Regions from separate parts of the Bacillus sp. MN7755 genome, predicted to be linked through region 3. Evidence: riboswitches for the same ligand, from Rfam matches in the RefSeq annotation. Region 3 holds a riboswitch; each other region holds the start of a gene.

Region 1 (3,701 bases), on a different contig from region 3:
TCGTTAGCGATGAGAAATCAGAAACAAGCTGCAGGAACAGCATCAGCTTTATTAGGTTTATTACAGTTCATTTCAGGAGCACTTGTTGCGCCGTTAGTAGGTATTGGTGGAAGCAATACTGCATTACCGATGGGGATTGTGATAGCTCTTTGTGAAATTGGTGCTGTGTTATGTTATCTCTTTATGGCCAGAAGAAGTGAGAAGCAGTTTGAACTGCAACAAAGACAAAATTTAGAGGCTTAACAAAAAAGAACTGATTCAAAGGGAATATTTGAATCAGTTCTTTTTTTCATTTCTTTGAAATACCTCATACATATTATTCATGATCGTATCATATAAAACAGCAAGTTTATCCCACACCCAGCGATTACTATCGACTTCTTTTTCACCGCAGTCGATAATATCGGTGTGATCGGTAATTTTATACGCTTTTTTAACGATAATAGGAGCAATCTTCGGTATGCGTGGGATTTCTTTTAAGATATCTGCAAAGTTTCCAATGTAGATGTGACCGATGATTTCGATTGTTAATGATTTATCCGATATATTTAGCACAGTATAAAATTGATTTGTATGTTGTTGTTTTAAATATTGGGCTAACTTAAATGGAGCATGCTTCTTTTTTAATACGCGGCGAAGGCTCTCTGTATTTTCAATATGAAGTGACTTTTCGCGAATGAGGACACGAATATCTTCTCCCATAAAAGGCATTGTTTTGTACATAGATGATTCTCCTTAAAAACTTACATATGCTTGCTTTATGCATATGTAAGTCTAGCATGGTTTGTTCTTTATGTGTGCTTACAGTTTTGTAAGGTGAGGTAGTAAAGCAGTGCAAAAGTTATTTGTATAAAGTGACGATACTGTGACAAACATGTTGGTATATATATTACGATGTCGTCTTAAGTGTAAAAAGTAGGGTGTTCTCGGTATAATAACAAGTGGAGATAAAAGAAACTATAATGAGTAGTAGCTGTAGATAAAAGGAGAATTCGAGATGAAGAAGGTTTTGGGTATTGCTGTAATGGGAAGTATGATCCTTCTAGCAGGATGTAATGGAAGTAAAGATACGAAAGAACCGAAAGAAAAGGTAGAGCAGTCTACTGAGCAAACGGAAGAGATGAAAGAATACCGTGCAGTACATGAAAAATATGATTTGAAAATGAATAAAGAAATTAATAAAGCACTGCAGTTATTTGAAGTTGCAAAAGAAAAGGGCGGTAAGGAAATAACAAATGCTGCATATAAAGAAGATGTGCAGAAGGTAACAACGAGCATGTTAGAAGATATTGATCATATACGTAAAGAAATTCGTGTTCCGAAGTCGAAAGAGCAAGAACATGAGGTATATATTGGTTTCTTGAATGAATCGGAACAAGCGATGAAAAAATTACAGAAGCTGGCTAAAGAAGAAGATTCATCGTTGATTCGTGATATAGAAATTAATTTTGCAACAGCATCGACATACTATAAACGTTTTCAAGCAGAAACGAAAAAATAACCTTGCCTGTGCAAGGTTATTTTTTCTTCTTACCATCGCCGTCTTCATCCTCGGATACTAATATCTTCTGTTCTTCGTGAAATTCGGAAATAGTTTGCCCGGTAATATTATCGAAAGGGGTATAAAAAAAGGTGATACTTTTCTTTTTGATGAAGAGTTTGTAGAAGCCGATGATGACAAGTATAACGATTGTTAATGGTAATCCTATAGTAGCTAGAAGTAAGGGGTCCATCTTATAACTCCTTTCATATCATTTTTTTTATTATAAGCGAAATAAGACATAGATAAATAAAAGTGTTAAAAACTGATTTTTCTAAATATATCCAATTTGATTGACTTTTCATTTTTTCAGAATTATAATTCGAAATATACAATTTGAACCAAATAATAATATAGTAATTTACTTATCCAGAGAGGTAGAGGGACTGGCCCTATGACACCTCAGCAGCGGGTTCTGTAATAGGAACACCGTGCTAATTCCAGCAAGCAAGTCTTGAAAGATAAGTGATGGGCCTTTGTTTATTAAGCCTTGATCTTATTTTTTAAGATCAAGGCTTTTTGTATTCTAAAAAGAGAAAAGGGAGTAATTGAAAAAGTACGTTCATAAAACAAAGTAAATATATGTGTTTAGGAGGTTATTAGAGTGTATGTAATTAAAAAATTATCGGTTATGGTGTTCACACTATGGGTTATTACGACAGTGACATTTCTAATTATGCATATTATTCCGGGAGATCCATTTTCATCAGATGCAAAAATCTTTCCTGAAGAAGTGATCCAAAACATGAGAGCGAAGTATCATCTTGATGAACCGTTATGGAATCAATATGTTGCTTATTTAGACGGTGTAGTTCATTTTGATTTTGGTGAATCCGTTCAGTCGACAGGACAAGGTGTATCAGAAATTATAACGACAGGATTTGGTCCATCAGCAATTATCGGTCTACAAGCACTTATTATTTCATTGTTAGTCGGAATTGCTGCAGGTACATTTGCTGCCCTGTATCATGGCAAAGTAATTGATTATAGTGTGAGCTTACTTGCAATTCTCGGTATTTCTATTCCAAGTTTTATTTTAGCACCACTATTCATACAAGTATTTGCTATCCAATTTGAATTATTACCAGTGGCTTCTTGGGGAACATTCGAACATACAATATTACCGTCTTTCGCATTGGCACTAGGACCAATTGCAGTGATTACAAGATTTGTTCGTTCTAATATGATTGAAGTTTTGCAGAGTGATTATATTAAGCTGGCGAGAGCGAAAGGTATACCAATTAAAAAAATCATTATAAGGCACGCTCTTCGGAATGCAATTGTTCCGGTACTTACATTTGTTGGACCATTAATGGCTGGACTGTTAACAGGGACTTTCGTTATTGAAAAAATATTTTCCATTCCTGGTTTAGGAAAATATTTCGTAGATAGTATTTTTAATCGAGATTATCCGGTAATTATGGGAACAACCATTTTCTATAGTGCGCTATTGATTGTATGTATTTTTATTACAGATATCATTCATCGTATTGTTGATCCGCGCATTCGTTCTATTACGTAAGGAGGGGGGAATATTTAAATGGGAGCTTATGAAATTAATAAACAGTTATTAACGAATGAAGAGAAAAAAGAATTAACGATAAATAAAGATCAGCAAACGATTAGCCGAAAAAAGGAAGTACTGCGTAAGTTTGTATCGAATCCAATCGCAGTTTTAGGGTCAGTGACGTTATTACTAATTATTGCATTCTCTCTTATTGGTGAAAGTTTAACGCCATTTACTGCGAGTGAGCAAGTAAAAGAGGCAACAAACTTACCGCCTAGTAGTGAACATTGGTTCGGAACAGATGATTTAGGTAGAGACATATGGGCACGTACATGGGCTGGCGGGAAAATTTCGCTAACAGTTGGATTGATAGCAGCAGTTCTTGATATAGGGCTAGGTGTACTGATCGGTGGATTTAGTGGATATGTGAGAGGGCGCAATCGCCTTGGAACGTTAATTGATGAGTGGATTATAAGAGGGATTGAAGTATTATATGGTATCCCATATTTGTTAATTGTTATTTTACTATTAATCGTTATGAAACCAGGTCTTTTTACCATCATTATCGCACTTGCATTAACAGGGTGGATTGGAATGGCTCGTCTCATTCGAGCTCAAGTCTTGTCTTTAAAACAAAGAGAGTTTGTTATTGCA
Region 2 (3,701 bases), on a different contig from region 3:
TCGTTTCTTTGATTATTTAGAATATTAACGCTGGAAAGAACTATATGTCAATAATAAAAGTTGGAGTATTATTTTTTAAAAATACTATATTGAAAAAGCGGATTTTCTCTCATTGAGAAATCCGCTTTTAATACATTTTTCCAATAAAACAATTGGTATGGGTAGAAAAACTTCAATTCAGGTTGCCTTTTATTTTTCAATTTGTGCCCATTTGAAGTTTAATTGACCTGCAAATTCTACTTGTACAATTCCTTTCACATAAGAACGTTCTAAATAAGATTCACCTTTTTGGTAAAGAGGAGCGATAACAGAGTCTTTAAATAATATTTTCTCGGATGCTAGTAATGCTTCCCAGCGAGCTTTTTCATCACCAGCTAAAGTCGTTTTAACTTTTTCAATTGTTTCATCGAACTCCTTATTAGAGTAATGATCTAAGTTGTAAGGGTTATTCGTTGTAAATAGTTCAAGGAATGTAATTGGATCAGCAAAGTCAGGACTCCAGCCGTCAATGCCGATTTCATAGTCACCTTTTAATAAAAGTGAAACTTGTTGTTTACGTGGTTGTGGTTTTACATTTACTGTTAATCCGTCTAAATTCTTTTCTAGTTGTCCTTTTAAGAACTCACCAGTTTTCTTATCAAGGTCAGCATCACTTGTTAATAATTCTAATGTGATTTTTTCAGAACCAAGCTCTTGTTTAGCTTTCTTCCATAACTCTTGTGCAGATTTTGTATCAACTTTGGTTAAATCTCCGTTTATAGTACGGAAGTCCTTTCCATCAGTCCCTTTTGCAAAGTTTTTTGGAACGAGGCCAAAGGTTGGTGTAGAGCCATCATTTAATAACGTATTTACAAAGGATTTTCGATCAATTGTTTGGTCAATTGCTTGGCGTGCAGAAACGTTTTGAAGTACTTTGTTTTGTTGATTCATACGTAAAAATTGTACGCCTACGTTCGGGCGTTCTTTAAAGTTCGCATCCTTTTTATATTTATCAACGAAGTCAGATGTTAATTTTATACGGTCTAATTGTTTTGATTCGAATAAATTTACTTCTGTTGATTTTTCTTTTACTACGTTAAAATTGATTTCTTCTAGTTTGACAGTATCTTTATCCCAATAGGTAGGGTTTTTCTTGAATTTAAAGCTTTGTTCGTGCTTCCAATCGCTTAGTGTAAAAGCTCCATTGTACAAGATTGTATTATCTTCTAAAGCGTACTTATCACCTTGTGCTTTAAAGAATTCCTCGTTAATTGGTAGAAATGTTGGGAACGCTGTTAAACTAATAAAATATGGAACAGGACGCTCTAATTCTACCTCAAACGTATGGTCATCAACTGCTTTTACACCAAGTTGGTCGGCTGGAAGTTCTTTGTTGTTAATTTTTGTTGCGTTTTTAATATCAAAGAATAAAAATGCATATTCAGAGGCTGTTGCTGGATCGACAGCTCTTTGCCAAGCGAAGACAAAATCTTTCGCTGTAACAGGAGTGCCGTTTGACCATTTTGAATCTCGTAAATGGAATGTGTATTTCGTTTTATCGCCACTTACTTCATGAGATTTTGCAACACCAGGGACAGGTTTGTTACCTTCACCAAGATTATACAAACCTTCAAATACGTTTCTCATTACTTGACCAGAATCAGTATCTGTAGCACGAGCTGTATCCATTGTTCGTATTTCAGTAGGTGAAGATAAGTTTAAAACCTGTTTACTAGGTGCCTCGTCTTTTGCATTTGCTCCACTTGCTTCGTTTTTATAACTACCGCAACCAGTTAATAAAATACTTACTCCTACAACTGATGCAATACCGGGTACAAACTTCTTTTTCATTTGATTTTCCTCCTAAATAATTAAGTTTGGATGATGATGAGGGAAATGAAAAATAAAAATCCCTCTTTTCGTATTGAGAAAGAGGGATTTTTACGTACAAGTTATGCACCCGTATATAAACGAAGTCCCTCATTCTATCTTTCAAGCCATAAAGCTTGCAGGAAGTGGCACAGTATTCAAAATGAACCTGTTGCCGAGGTTTCAAAGGGCCAGTCCCTCCACCTCTCTTGATACAATGAGTAAACAAATAAACTTTATTAAATTTTGTGTTTCTTTGATAATTCAAAATCTTACACCTTGGATGATGAAGTGTCAACCGAATGAAATGTAGTTTAAATTTTCAGTTTTCTTTAACGGAAAAACCACTGCATATGGCAGTGGTTTTTCTACTAGAAGTTAAAGTTATCTGGATCTGGACCAACGCGACGATCTTCATTTAAAGCTTGAATTGCTTTCATATCATCAGCACTTAATTCAAAGTCGAAGATGTTTGCATTTTCAATAATGCGATGTTCTTTAATAGATTTAGGGATTGTTACAACTTCGTTTTGTAAATCCCAGCGTAAAATAATTTGCGCAGTTGATTTATTATATTTTGTCGCAATTTCTTGTAAAACTGGGTTATCTAGTAGTTGGCCTTGCATTAATGGTGACCAAGCTTCAAGCTGGATATTATGTTCTTTACAGAAAGCGTGTAACTCTTCTTGTGCTAAACGTGGGTGGTATTCCACTTGGTTGACCGTTGGCTTAATTTCAGCAATTTCAAATACGTCTTGTAAGTGGTGAATGTGGAAATTACTCACACCGATAGCACGAACACGACCATCTTTATAAAGCTTTTCTAATGCTTTCCATGATTCAGTATATTTCCCTTTTACAGGCCAATGTACTAAATATAAATCTAAATATTCTAGACCTAATTTTTCTAATGTAGTTTCAAATGCTTGAAGTGTTGTTTCATATCCTTGATCGCTATTCCATACTTTTGATGTAATAAATAATTCTTCACGTGAAACACCTGATTCACGAATCGCTTGTCCAACGCCTTCTTCATTTTGATAGATTGCTGCAGTATCGATGCTGCGGTAGCCATTTTTAATTGCTGCTTTTACAGAATCAATTACCTCTGAACCATCTTCTACTTTAAAAACACCTAAACCGAACCAAGGCATTTTTACTCCGTTATGTAATGTTGTATAGTCTTTTAAACTTGTTAAACTCATATTATTTCCCCCTAGCTTTTTTGTTTGTTGCTTCTACTGCTTTTTGAATTGCCTCTGAAAAATTATACTCATATAAAGTTTTGAGACCTTCAGCTGTGGAACCACCTGGCGTTGTTACTTGTTCGCGGAGGTTAGCCGGATCTTGCGTTTGTTCAAGCATAGAAGCGGAGCCAGAAATCATTTGAATGACAAGGTGTTTTGCGGTTGCTTCATCGACTCCATAACTTTTTGTTGCTTCAATTAAGCTTTCAGCAAAGTAATAAAGGAAGGCTGGTGCACTTCCAGTAACTGCAGTAAGCTGATGAATTTCTTCCTCAGTGCAGAGTTGCGAAGTACCAATGCCTTTTAAAAGTAGTTGCAGGGTTTCTTGATGCATCTCATTTACTGATTGTCCCATTGTATATAAGGAGATAGACTTTCCAATTTCAGCAGCTGTATTTGGCATAATCCAAGCAACAGGCGTTCCTTGGGGAAGTCTTTCTTCTAAATAAGATGGTCCAATGCCAGCAGCTACCGTTACGACAAGTTGGTTCGATAGTAACGGAGATAACTCTGCTAATAATTCTTCATGTGCAGCAGGCGGCATTGCTAAAACAATCGTATCAACAGATGTAACATGTTGCTTCCAATCTGTTGTAATAGACACAT
Region 3 (3,701 bases):
AAAACAACTCATCAAAGCCTTGTAACAATTTCACATGTTGTTCAAGGACCCCATGTTCAAATACACCAAACATTTTTTCCTTAAGAGGATACTTTGGAACGCCATAATGATGATACAAACCAGCCTGTGCCCCCCAGCAAATATGAAGCGTAGATGTTACATTCGTTTTTGAGTACTCCATAATACGCCCAAGCTCTTCCCAATAATCTACCTCTTCAAAAGAAAGAGTCTCTACTGGCGCCCCCGTAATAATAAGCCCATCAAATTTTTCATTCTCAATATCACGGAATGTTTTATAGAAACTCGTTAAATGTTCCTGTGCTACATTACGAGACAAATGCGATTCCATATGAAGTAAATGAACATCTAATTGCAGCGGTGTATTACCAATTAAACGAAGTAATTGCGCTTCTGTTTCTTGCTTTGTAGGCATTAAATTTAATATAGCAATTTTCAATGCCCGGATATCTTGTGTTTCTGCTCGCTCCTTCGTCATTACAAAAATATTCTCCTCCTGCAACACTTTGCGAGCTGGTAAATCTTTATCAATTATGATCGGCATGTTCTTTGCCTCCGACTAGCGCTGCTTCTAAATCTGCAATAATATCAGAAACATCTTCTATACCAACCGATAAACGAATTAAATCTGATGTAACGCCAGCTAAACGCTGATCTTCAGCACTTAATTGTCTATGCGTTGTACTAGCAGGATGTATGACGCAAGTTCGTGCATCAGCTACATGCGTTACGAGAGTTGCTAGTTTTACATTTGCGATAAATTCTTTCGCTGCTTCTAATCCTCCCTTAATACCGAATGTTAAAACACCACTAGCACCTTTTTTCAAATACTTTTGTGCTAACGAGTAATTTTCATTACTATCTAATCCCGGATAATTCACCCATTCAATACGTTCATGATCAACAAGCCACTTAGCAACTGCAAGAGCATTTTCACTATGACGCTCCATTCGTAAATGCAATGTTTCTAAGCCGATATTGCTAATATACGCATTGAATGGGCTCATACAGTTTCCGTAGTCTCTTAATAATTGAACACGTGCCTTCACAATATAAGCTGCTGCACCAAAATTTTGAACGTAACTTACGCCGTGATAACTTGGATCCGGTTCAACAAGTTCAGGATATTTCCCATTTGTCCAATCGAAGTTCCCTCCGTCAATGACAATGCCACCTAAAGAACTTGCATGACCATCAATATATTTCGTCGTAGAATGAACGATAATATTTGCTCCATGTTCAAATGCTTGGCATAAATAAGGAGTTGCTAATGTATTATCCACAATAAAAGGTACTTCCAACTCTTTGGCTGCATCTGAAAATTCTTTGAAATTTAAAACGTTCATCGCTGGATTTCCTAGCGATTCCGCATAAACGAGTTTCGTCTTATCATTAGCAAGGGCCACAATTTCATCAGCTGTTAAATTTGGATTAAAGAACGTAACATCAATACCAAGTTTACGCAAACTCACCCCAAATAAATTAAACGTCCCGCCATAAACTGTGGAAGAACAAAGCAAGTGGTCTCCGCTACTACAAATATTTAAAACGGCGAGCATAATAGCAGCCTGCCCAGAGGCCGTTGCAACAGCTCCTACACCGCCTTCTAAATCTGATAACTTCTGCTCAAATGCTGCTAAAGTAGGGTTGCCAATACGCGTATAGATATATCCTTCTGCCTCTAAATTAAATAGTGCTGCTAAATCATCCGAAGTATCATATTTATACGTTGTACTTTGATAAAGCGGTAAAACACGCGGTTCACCATTCTTTGGCGTATAGCCACCTTGCACACAAATTGTTCCTTTTCCCCATGATTCTCCCATCTCTCATTCTCCTTTCTTCTTATACAAAATAAAAAACTGCCCCTTTCCTGAAAACAAGAAAGGAGCAGTTTGAAAACACGCTCTAAAGGCTCTTTCTTATCTTTCAGGATTATTACCTGCAGGATTTGGCACAATTCCGTTATACGGCTGTTGCCAAGGTTTCATCGGGCCTGTCCCTCCACCTTTTCTTGATAAGACTATGCAATTACCGTTGATTTTATAGCAATAATTTCCTAATGTCAATCAGTTTTTCTGAATGTTCTAAATTAACAACAAATAATTTGATACACATAACAAAAGAAATATATTCCATATTCATTTGAAAAAGACCTTTTAAAATCCCCTATTAATACATAGAATTAAATAAGTAGTTTAACTGTGTACATTCCAAATTCTGACGAGACCTCAATATATTGAATAAGCCAACCTCTCAAAAAGATACTATACATATTCATTTCATTTCACAGTAGTATATTTAATTCTTTCAACATTAAAACTTACATAACGGAGGTAGAACATGACACACACAAAGGACATGCACTTTATACTCGTCCTATACGGCATTATTTTAGGCTCTATAGTAGGAGCAACAGTCTGGTTATTTTTAGTTACAATAAATATCGGCATTCACTTTATTTGGGGATACTTACCTACTATCTTATCTTCTCCCCCGTATTACACCATTTGTATAACAACTATCGGCGGTATTCTCGTTGGCTTAACCCAAAAATACTTCGGCACATATCCACGTCTTATGCCGGAAGTAATGGGTGAATATAAAAAAACAGGTAGAATTGAATACCGTTTTGTACATAAAGCTACTTTAACTGCGATTATCGTTTTAATATTTGGGGCTAGCTTAGGTCCCGAAGCAGCACTTGTTGGCATTATCGGTGGACTTTGTACATGGGTAGGGGATCGCTTTACATTCGCCTTAAAAGGAATGAATGAACTAACAGAGGTTGGAATTGGTGCTACTTTAAGTGTAATTTTTAACGCGCCATTATTCGGTTATTTAGCTCCAAATGAAAATGAGGGTGAGCAAATTAATGAATTTTCTAAAGGAAAAAAAGCGATTGTATATTTAGCTACTACTTTCGCTGGTTTTTCCATTTATTTATTACTTAGTAAATTTGATAATCGTGGATCCTTTATCGTTGATTTTGGGGAAGGTTCCCTTTCTCTTAATGAATGGATTGCCTTTCTACCACTTGCTAGTATTGGTGCTATAGTTGGATTCTTTTATTTTAAATTAGAATTCACATTAGAGAAATTCATTCATCCTTTTAGGGAATACAAACTTATCCTTGGAATTATCGGTGGTATTTTATTAGGGATTGCAGGAACTTTTCTCCCATACACATTATTCTCCGGAGAACATCAATTAAAAGATTTAGTCGTTGAATGGAGCCATTTATCCTTCTGGGTACTACTTCTTTCAGGGGTTTTAAAATTATGTATTACTGCCGTTTGTTTAAATACAGGTTGGCGTGGCGGACACATTTTCCCAATTATATTCGCTGGATCTAGTATCGGATATGCTATAGCTTCCATTATCCCTATAGATCCAATTGCTTCGGTAGCCATTGTCACAACAGCAATTTCAAGCTATGCATTAAGAAAACCAATTGCTATAACACTACTATTACTCATGTTTTTCCCGCTCAATTTACTATTACCGATGCTTGGAGCGGCAGCGATTGGTAATGCATTTCCACTTCCTAAAAACAACGAAGCTACAAACGAATAAAAATAGGCAGTAGGGACAAAAGTTCCACTGCCTATTTTTATTACACACGTTGCTTCAATAACGCATATAACTCTTCAAAATTTTGTACTTCATATGTTGGCACAATC
Region 4 (3,701 bases), on a different contig from region 3:
TTAATTTCTTCCTTTGAAAATTTTTTTAATTTTAATGAAAACGAAACCTCTTCCATAACAGTAGGTTGAGTAATCATATGATTAGGATTTTGCATCACATAAGATATAACCTCACCGCGTTTACGAATAGACCAAGAATTAATATTTACTCCATCAATTAAAATCCTATCATTTTTTGTTTTGTTTATCCCTATAAGACTATGAGCTAATGTTGATTTTCCAGCTCCATTATGGCCTAAAAGTGCTACTATTTCCCCTTTATATATAGAGAAATTCACATTATCTAATACTTTTTGTTTATTAGAATATGAGAATGACAAATTCTCTACTTTCAATAATTCTTTTTTTGTAGGAGTGTCTTTACAAAAAACTTGCTTCTCCATCCACTCATTTATTACGCCACTAACACTTTCCCTATAAAGATTTTCAAGTGGGTATATTACGTCATTATTACTATCAAAATGTAATCTCTTTAATACTTCTATATACATAGGTTCTCTTAAGCCTAAAGATGGTAATATATTTGACGCTAAAATCTTTTCAGGTGTCCCAATCGCAACAATTTCACCTTCATCAATTAAAATGATTTTATCTAAATCCAGGTTTAATATTTCTTCTATTCGATGTTCAATAATTACAATTGTTTTATTATATTGTTTATGTATATCTTTAATTAGTTGTATTGTATGTATGGCGCTTAGCGGATCTAAATTTGCTAACGGTTCATCGAACAATAATATATTAGCATTTGTTGTTAACAGACCTGCTAGAGAAACAGTTTGTTTTTGCCCTCCTGATAATTCATGTGGACTTTGTTTATGAAAAGCATGCATCTTCACCTTTTTTAATGAATCCGAAACAATCTTTTTCATATCATCTTGATTTACACATTCGTTTTCTAAATAAAATGCTACATCTTCTTCTACTGTAAGGCCAATAAATTGAGCGTCTTGATCTTGTAAAATTGTTCCTACCTGTTTACTCTGTTCAAAAATACTCTCTTTCCTTGGATCTTTTCCGGCAATTAAAATATTACCAGTACTAATTCCTTCATAAGAAAATGGAATTAGCCCATTGATACAATGAGCTAACGTTGATTTCCCTGAACCACTTCGTCCAGCAACTAGTACTTTTTCTCCAGGATATATATGAAATGAAATGTCTTTTACAGTAGGCTGTGCTGCATGCTCATATTGAAAGCTGAATTGTTCAAAAGAAATAATTGGTTGCATGTTAACATCCCTACTTTTCAATTTTTAAATGTGTATGTTTCTTATTAGATTTAGCTAAACCTATTGTAATTGGCAATCCAAGAACTAAAAATACAATAACATCAGCAATTGTTGCTCCTAATACTTGTATAACAATTTTGTCAAACGGTTCTCCCATCACAATAATATCGAATGCCCCAGCAAATATAATAGCTATGACAATTCCAATTAACCCAGTAATGGCTAAATAAGAAATATCTCCCTTATTATACGTCCCGTTTCTCACACTAAAGCCAACTCTTTTTTGAATGAGTCCCATTGCAAATCCGATAATGCCTGAGCTAATAACCCATCCCCACCAAATACCCCATCCAGCGATCGTATCTGTTACGGTATGACCGATAAGACCTATTAACAGTCCTGCAACTGGACCAAATAGAGCTCCAAAAACAGTTAAAATAGCTAATGCGGGTTTAATAAATGTATTTGGCGCAATAGAAAATCCCCAAAGTCCTAATATCCCGTATAATGCTGCCCCAATTCCGATTGCTACTACTAACTTTGTTGATAATTTGTTCATTACAATTCCCCTCTCATATTAGTCAACTTTTATTACTCTATATTTATTTTGAAAATGAATTATGCATCGACACTCCCTTTCTATACAACAAAAAATGACCTCTTATATAAGAGGTCATTTTCTTTCACGTTCAAGAATCCTCTTATCTTCAAAAAAACACATCGTGTCCTCTGCGGAATTAGCACCTTCCTATAAATTTATATAGGGGTTGCTGAGGTTTCATAGGGCCGTTCCCTCCACCTCTCTGGATAAGTATTAATTTGTAATTCGTATTATGGCACTAAGAAGTGTAAATTTCAACACTTTTCTAATTATTTTTATTTTTTATTTAACGGTACATTTAAATCATTGTATTCTTATCGGAATTATGAAATAATAAGTTCAAAATAGTTACGGGAGGAATGCACGATGAAAGTAATCGGTTTAATTGGTGGACTAAGTTGGGAATCTACATCGTTATACTATAAACATATTAATACACTTACACTCTCTCAATATGATCAAAATGCAAAGCTTGTTTTATATAGCATGGACTTTGGTGAGGTAACTACTTTATTACAAAATCATCAATATGAAAAAGTGAAAAACGAATTAGTCACAGTTGCAAAAAAAGTTGAAAAATCTGGAGCTGAATGTTTATTAATGTGTTCTAATACGGTCCATTTATTTGCTGAAGAAGTAGAAAGTGCAATATCCATCCCACTTCTTCACATTGGTGATGTAAGTGCTAAAGAAATGGTAGAACAGAATATAAAGCGTATCGGACTATTGGGTACAAAACAAACGATGGAACAAGACTTCTATAAATCACGTCTAGCAAACTATAACATTGAGACAGTCATTCCAAATGAAGAGGAAAGAAATTTTATTCATCACGTTATTTTAAATGAATTAAGTAAAGGAATTATTTCAGAAACATCAAAAGAAAAGCTATTACAAATTACAAAATTATTAATTCAAAATGGCGCAGAAGGAATATTACTAGGATGTACTGAAATCCCTTTGCTTATTTCACAAAACGACCTTACTGTTCCTGTGTTTGATACTGCTTTTTTACATGCAAATACTGCTGTGCAGTTTGCGGGATAACAATATACAAGCATAAAGGTAGAACCTCTATGCTTGTATATTGTTGACACTATTTACTTAAAAGAGATTCAATAACTGCAATGGCTTCTTTTGGACCACCACATTCTAAAAAACTATCATTAAGTTTTCGTATACCATGTTTATACTTTTCATTTGAAAGTACGTCTGTTACCGCTTCTTTTAACGTTTGCACATTAACATGCTCTTTCAATAACCGATGCGCTGCTTCAAGCTCAGTTAACCTTTGTGCTATCATTGGCTGATCTTTATCATGTGGAATTATTACAAATGGGACTTTAAAATATATAGCATCGTGTACGCTATTCATGCCGCCATGTGTAATAAAAACATCTGTTTCACTTAATATTTCTGATTGGGGTACGTATGAAGCAATTATAAAATTGTCTGGCGCTTTTTTAATTTTAGAACGATCATTTCTATCACCAATTGCCATTACAACTATCCCATCAAAATCTGAGAAAGTATCAATACAAGTATTAAAGAATGGTTCGAGTCCTTCAAGTAGTGTTCCCATTGAAATGTAAATAACTTTCTTCTCTTTAAGCATTTCAAATGGAAACTCTACATTTGTTTTACGATTTGAAATACTCGGCCCAATAAAAATGTTATTTTCTCCAAACGAATTGCTATTAGGTTGGAAATAACGACTTGTGTACACGAGAGAAATATCTCCCTTATTATGTATAAATTGAAGATTATTTTTAGGTTTTACGCCAAATTCATGCTCCATTTGATATAGTAACTTTTCAGAAAGTTCATCGGGTTGGAATTGTATTTCTGCATTTGGATGAAAAGGTAAC

Evidence for each region. A riboswitch is a leader RNA that binds a small molecule or an ion and turns the genes downstream of it on or off. The one in region 3 is predicted to bind S-adenosylmethionine.
Region 1: it holds a riboswitch for S-adenosylmethionine, as region 3 does, so the genes downstream of both, ACYVEC_RS11210 (ABC transporter permease) here and ACYVEC_RS02745 (bifunctional O-acetylhomoserine aminocarboxypropyltransferase/cysteine synthase) in region 3, are expected to answer to the same signal.
Region 2: it holds a riboswitch for S-adenosylmethionine, as region 3 does, so the genes downstream of both, ACYVEC_RS11260 (peptide ABC transporter substrate-binding protein) here and ACYVEC_RS02745 (bifunctional O-acetylhomoserine aminocarboxypropyltransferase/cysteine synthase) in region 3, are expected to answer to the same signal.
Region 4: it holds a riboswitch for S-adenosylmethionine, as region 3 does, so the genes downstream of both, ACYVEC_RS16215 (ECF-type riboflavin transporter substrate-binding protein) here and ACYVEC_RS02745 (bifunctional O-acetylhomoserine aminocarboxypropyltransferase/cysteine synthase) in region 3, are expected to answer to the same signal.

What each region holds. Positions count from the first base shown of each region.
Region 1 is NZ_BTRL01000009.1:24,919-28,619, forward strand. It holds gene ACYVEC_RS11190 (multidrug effflux MFS transporter) at 1-243, shown strand, start outside; gene ACYVEC_RS11195 (hypothetical protein) at 277-723, opposite strand; gene ACYVEC_RS11200 (hypothetical protein) at 998-1,501, shown strand; gene ACYVEC_RS11205 (DUF3951 domain-containing protein) at 1,518-1,733, opposite strand; SAM riboswitch class I at 1,903-2,008, shown strand; gene ACYVEC_RS11210 (ABC transporter permease) at 2,145-3,062, shown strand; gene ACYVEC_RS11215 (ABC transporter permease) at 3,081-3,701, shown strand, end outside.
Region 2 is NZ_BTRL01000009.1:36,142-39,842, forward strand. It holds gene ACYVEC_RS11260 (peptide ABC transporter substrate-binding protein) at 190-1,830, opposite strand; SAM riboswitch class I at 1,962-2,067, opposite strand; gene ACYVEC_RS11265 (aldo/keto reductase) at 2,220-3,053, opposite strand; gene proC (pyrroline-5-carboxylate reductase) at 3,055-3,701, opposite strand, start outside.
Region 3 is NZ_BTRL01000003.1:44,163-47,863, forward strand. It holds gene metA (homoserine O-acetyltransferase MetA) at 1-562, opposite strand, end outside; gene ACYVEC_RS02745 (bifunctional O-acetylhomoserine aminocarboxypropyltransferase/cysteine synthase) at 546-1,844, opposite strand; SAM riboswitch class I at 1,938-2,042, opposite strand; gene ACYVEC_RS02750 (chloride channel protein) at 2,362-3,594, shown strand; gene ACYVEC_RS02755 (YjjG family noncanonical pyrimidine nucleotidase) at 3,635-3,701, opposite strand, start outside.
Region 4 is NZ_BTRL01000013.1:253,204-256,904, reverse strand. It holds gene ACYVEC_RS16220 (ABC transporter ATP-binding protein) at 1-1,232, opposite strand, end outside; gene ACYVEC_RS16215 (ECF-type riboflavin transporter substrate-binding protein) at 1,243-1,791, opposite strand; SAM riboswitch class I at 1,931-2,046, opposite strand; gene ACYVEC_RS16210 (aspartate/glutamate racemase family protein) at 2,200-2,880, shown strand; gene ACYVEC_RS16205 (macrolide family glycosyltransferase) at 2,930-3,701, opposite strand, start outside.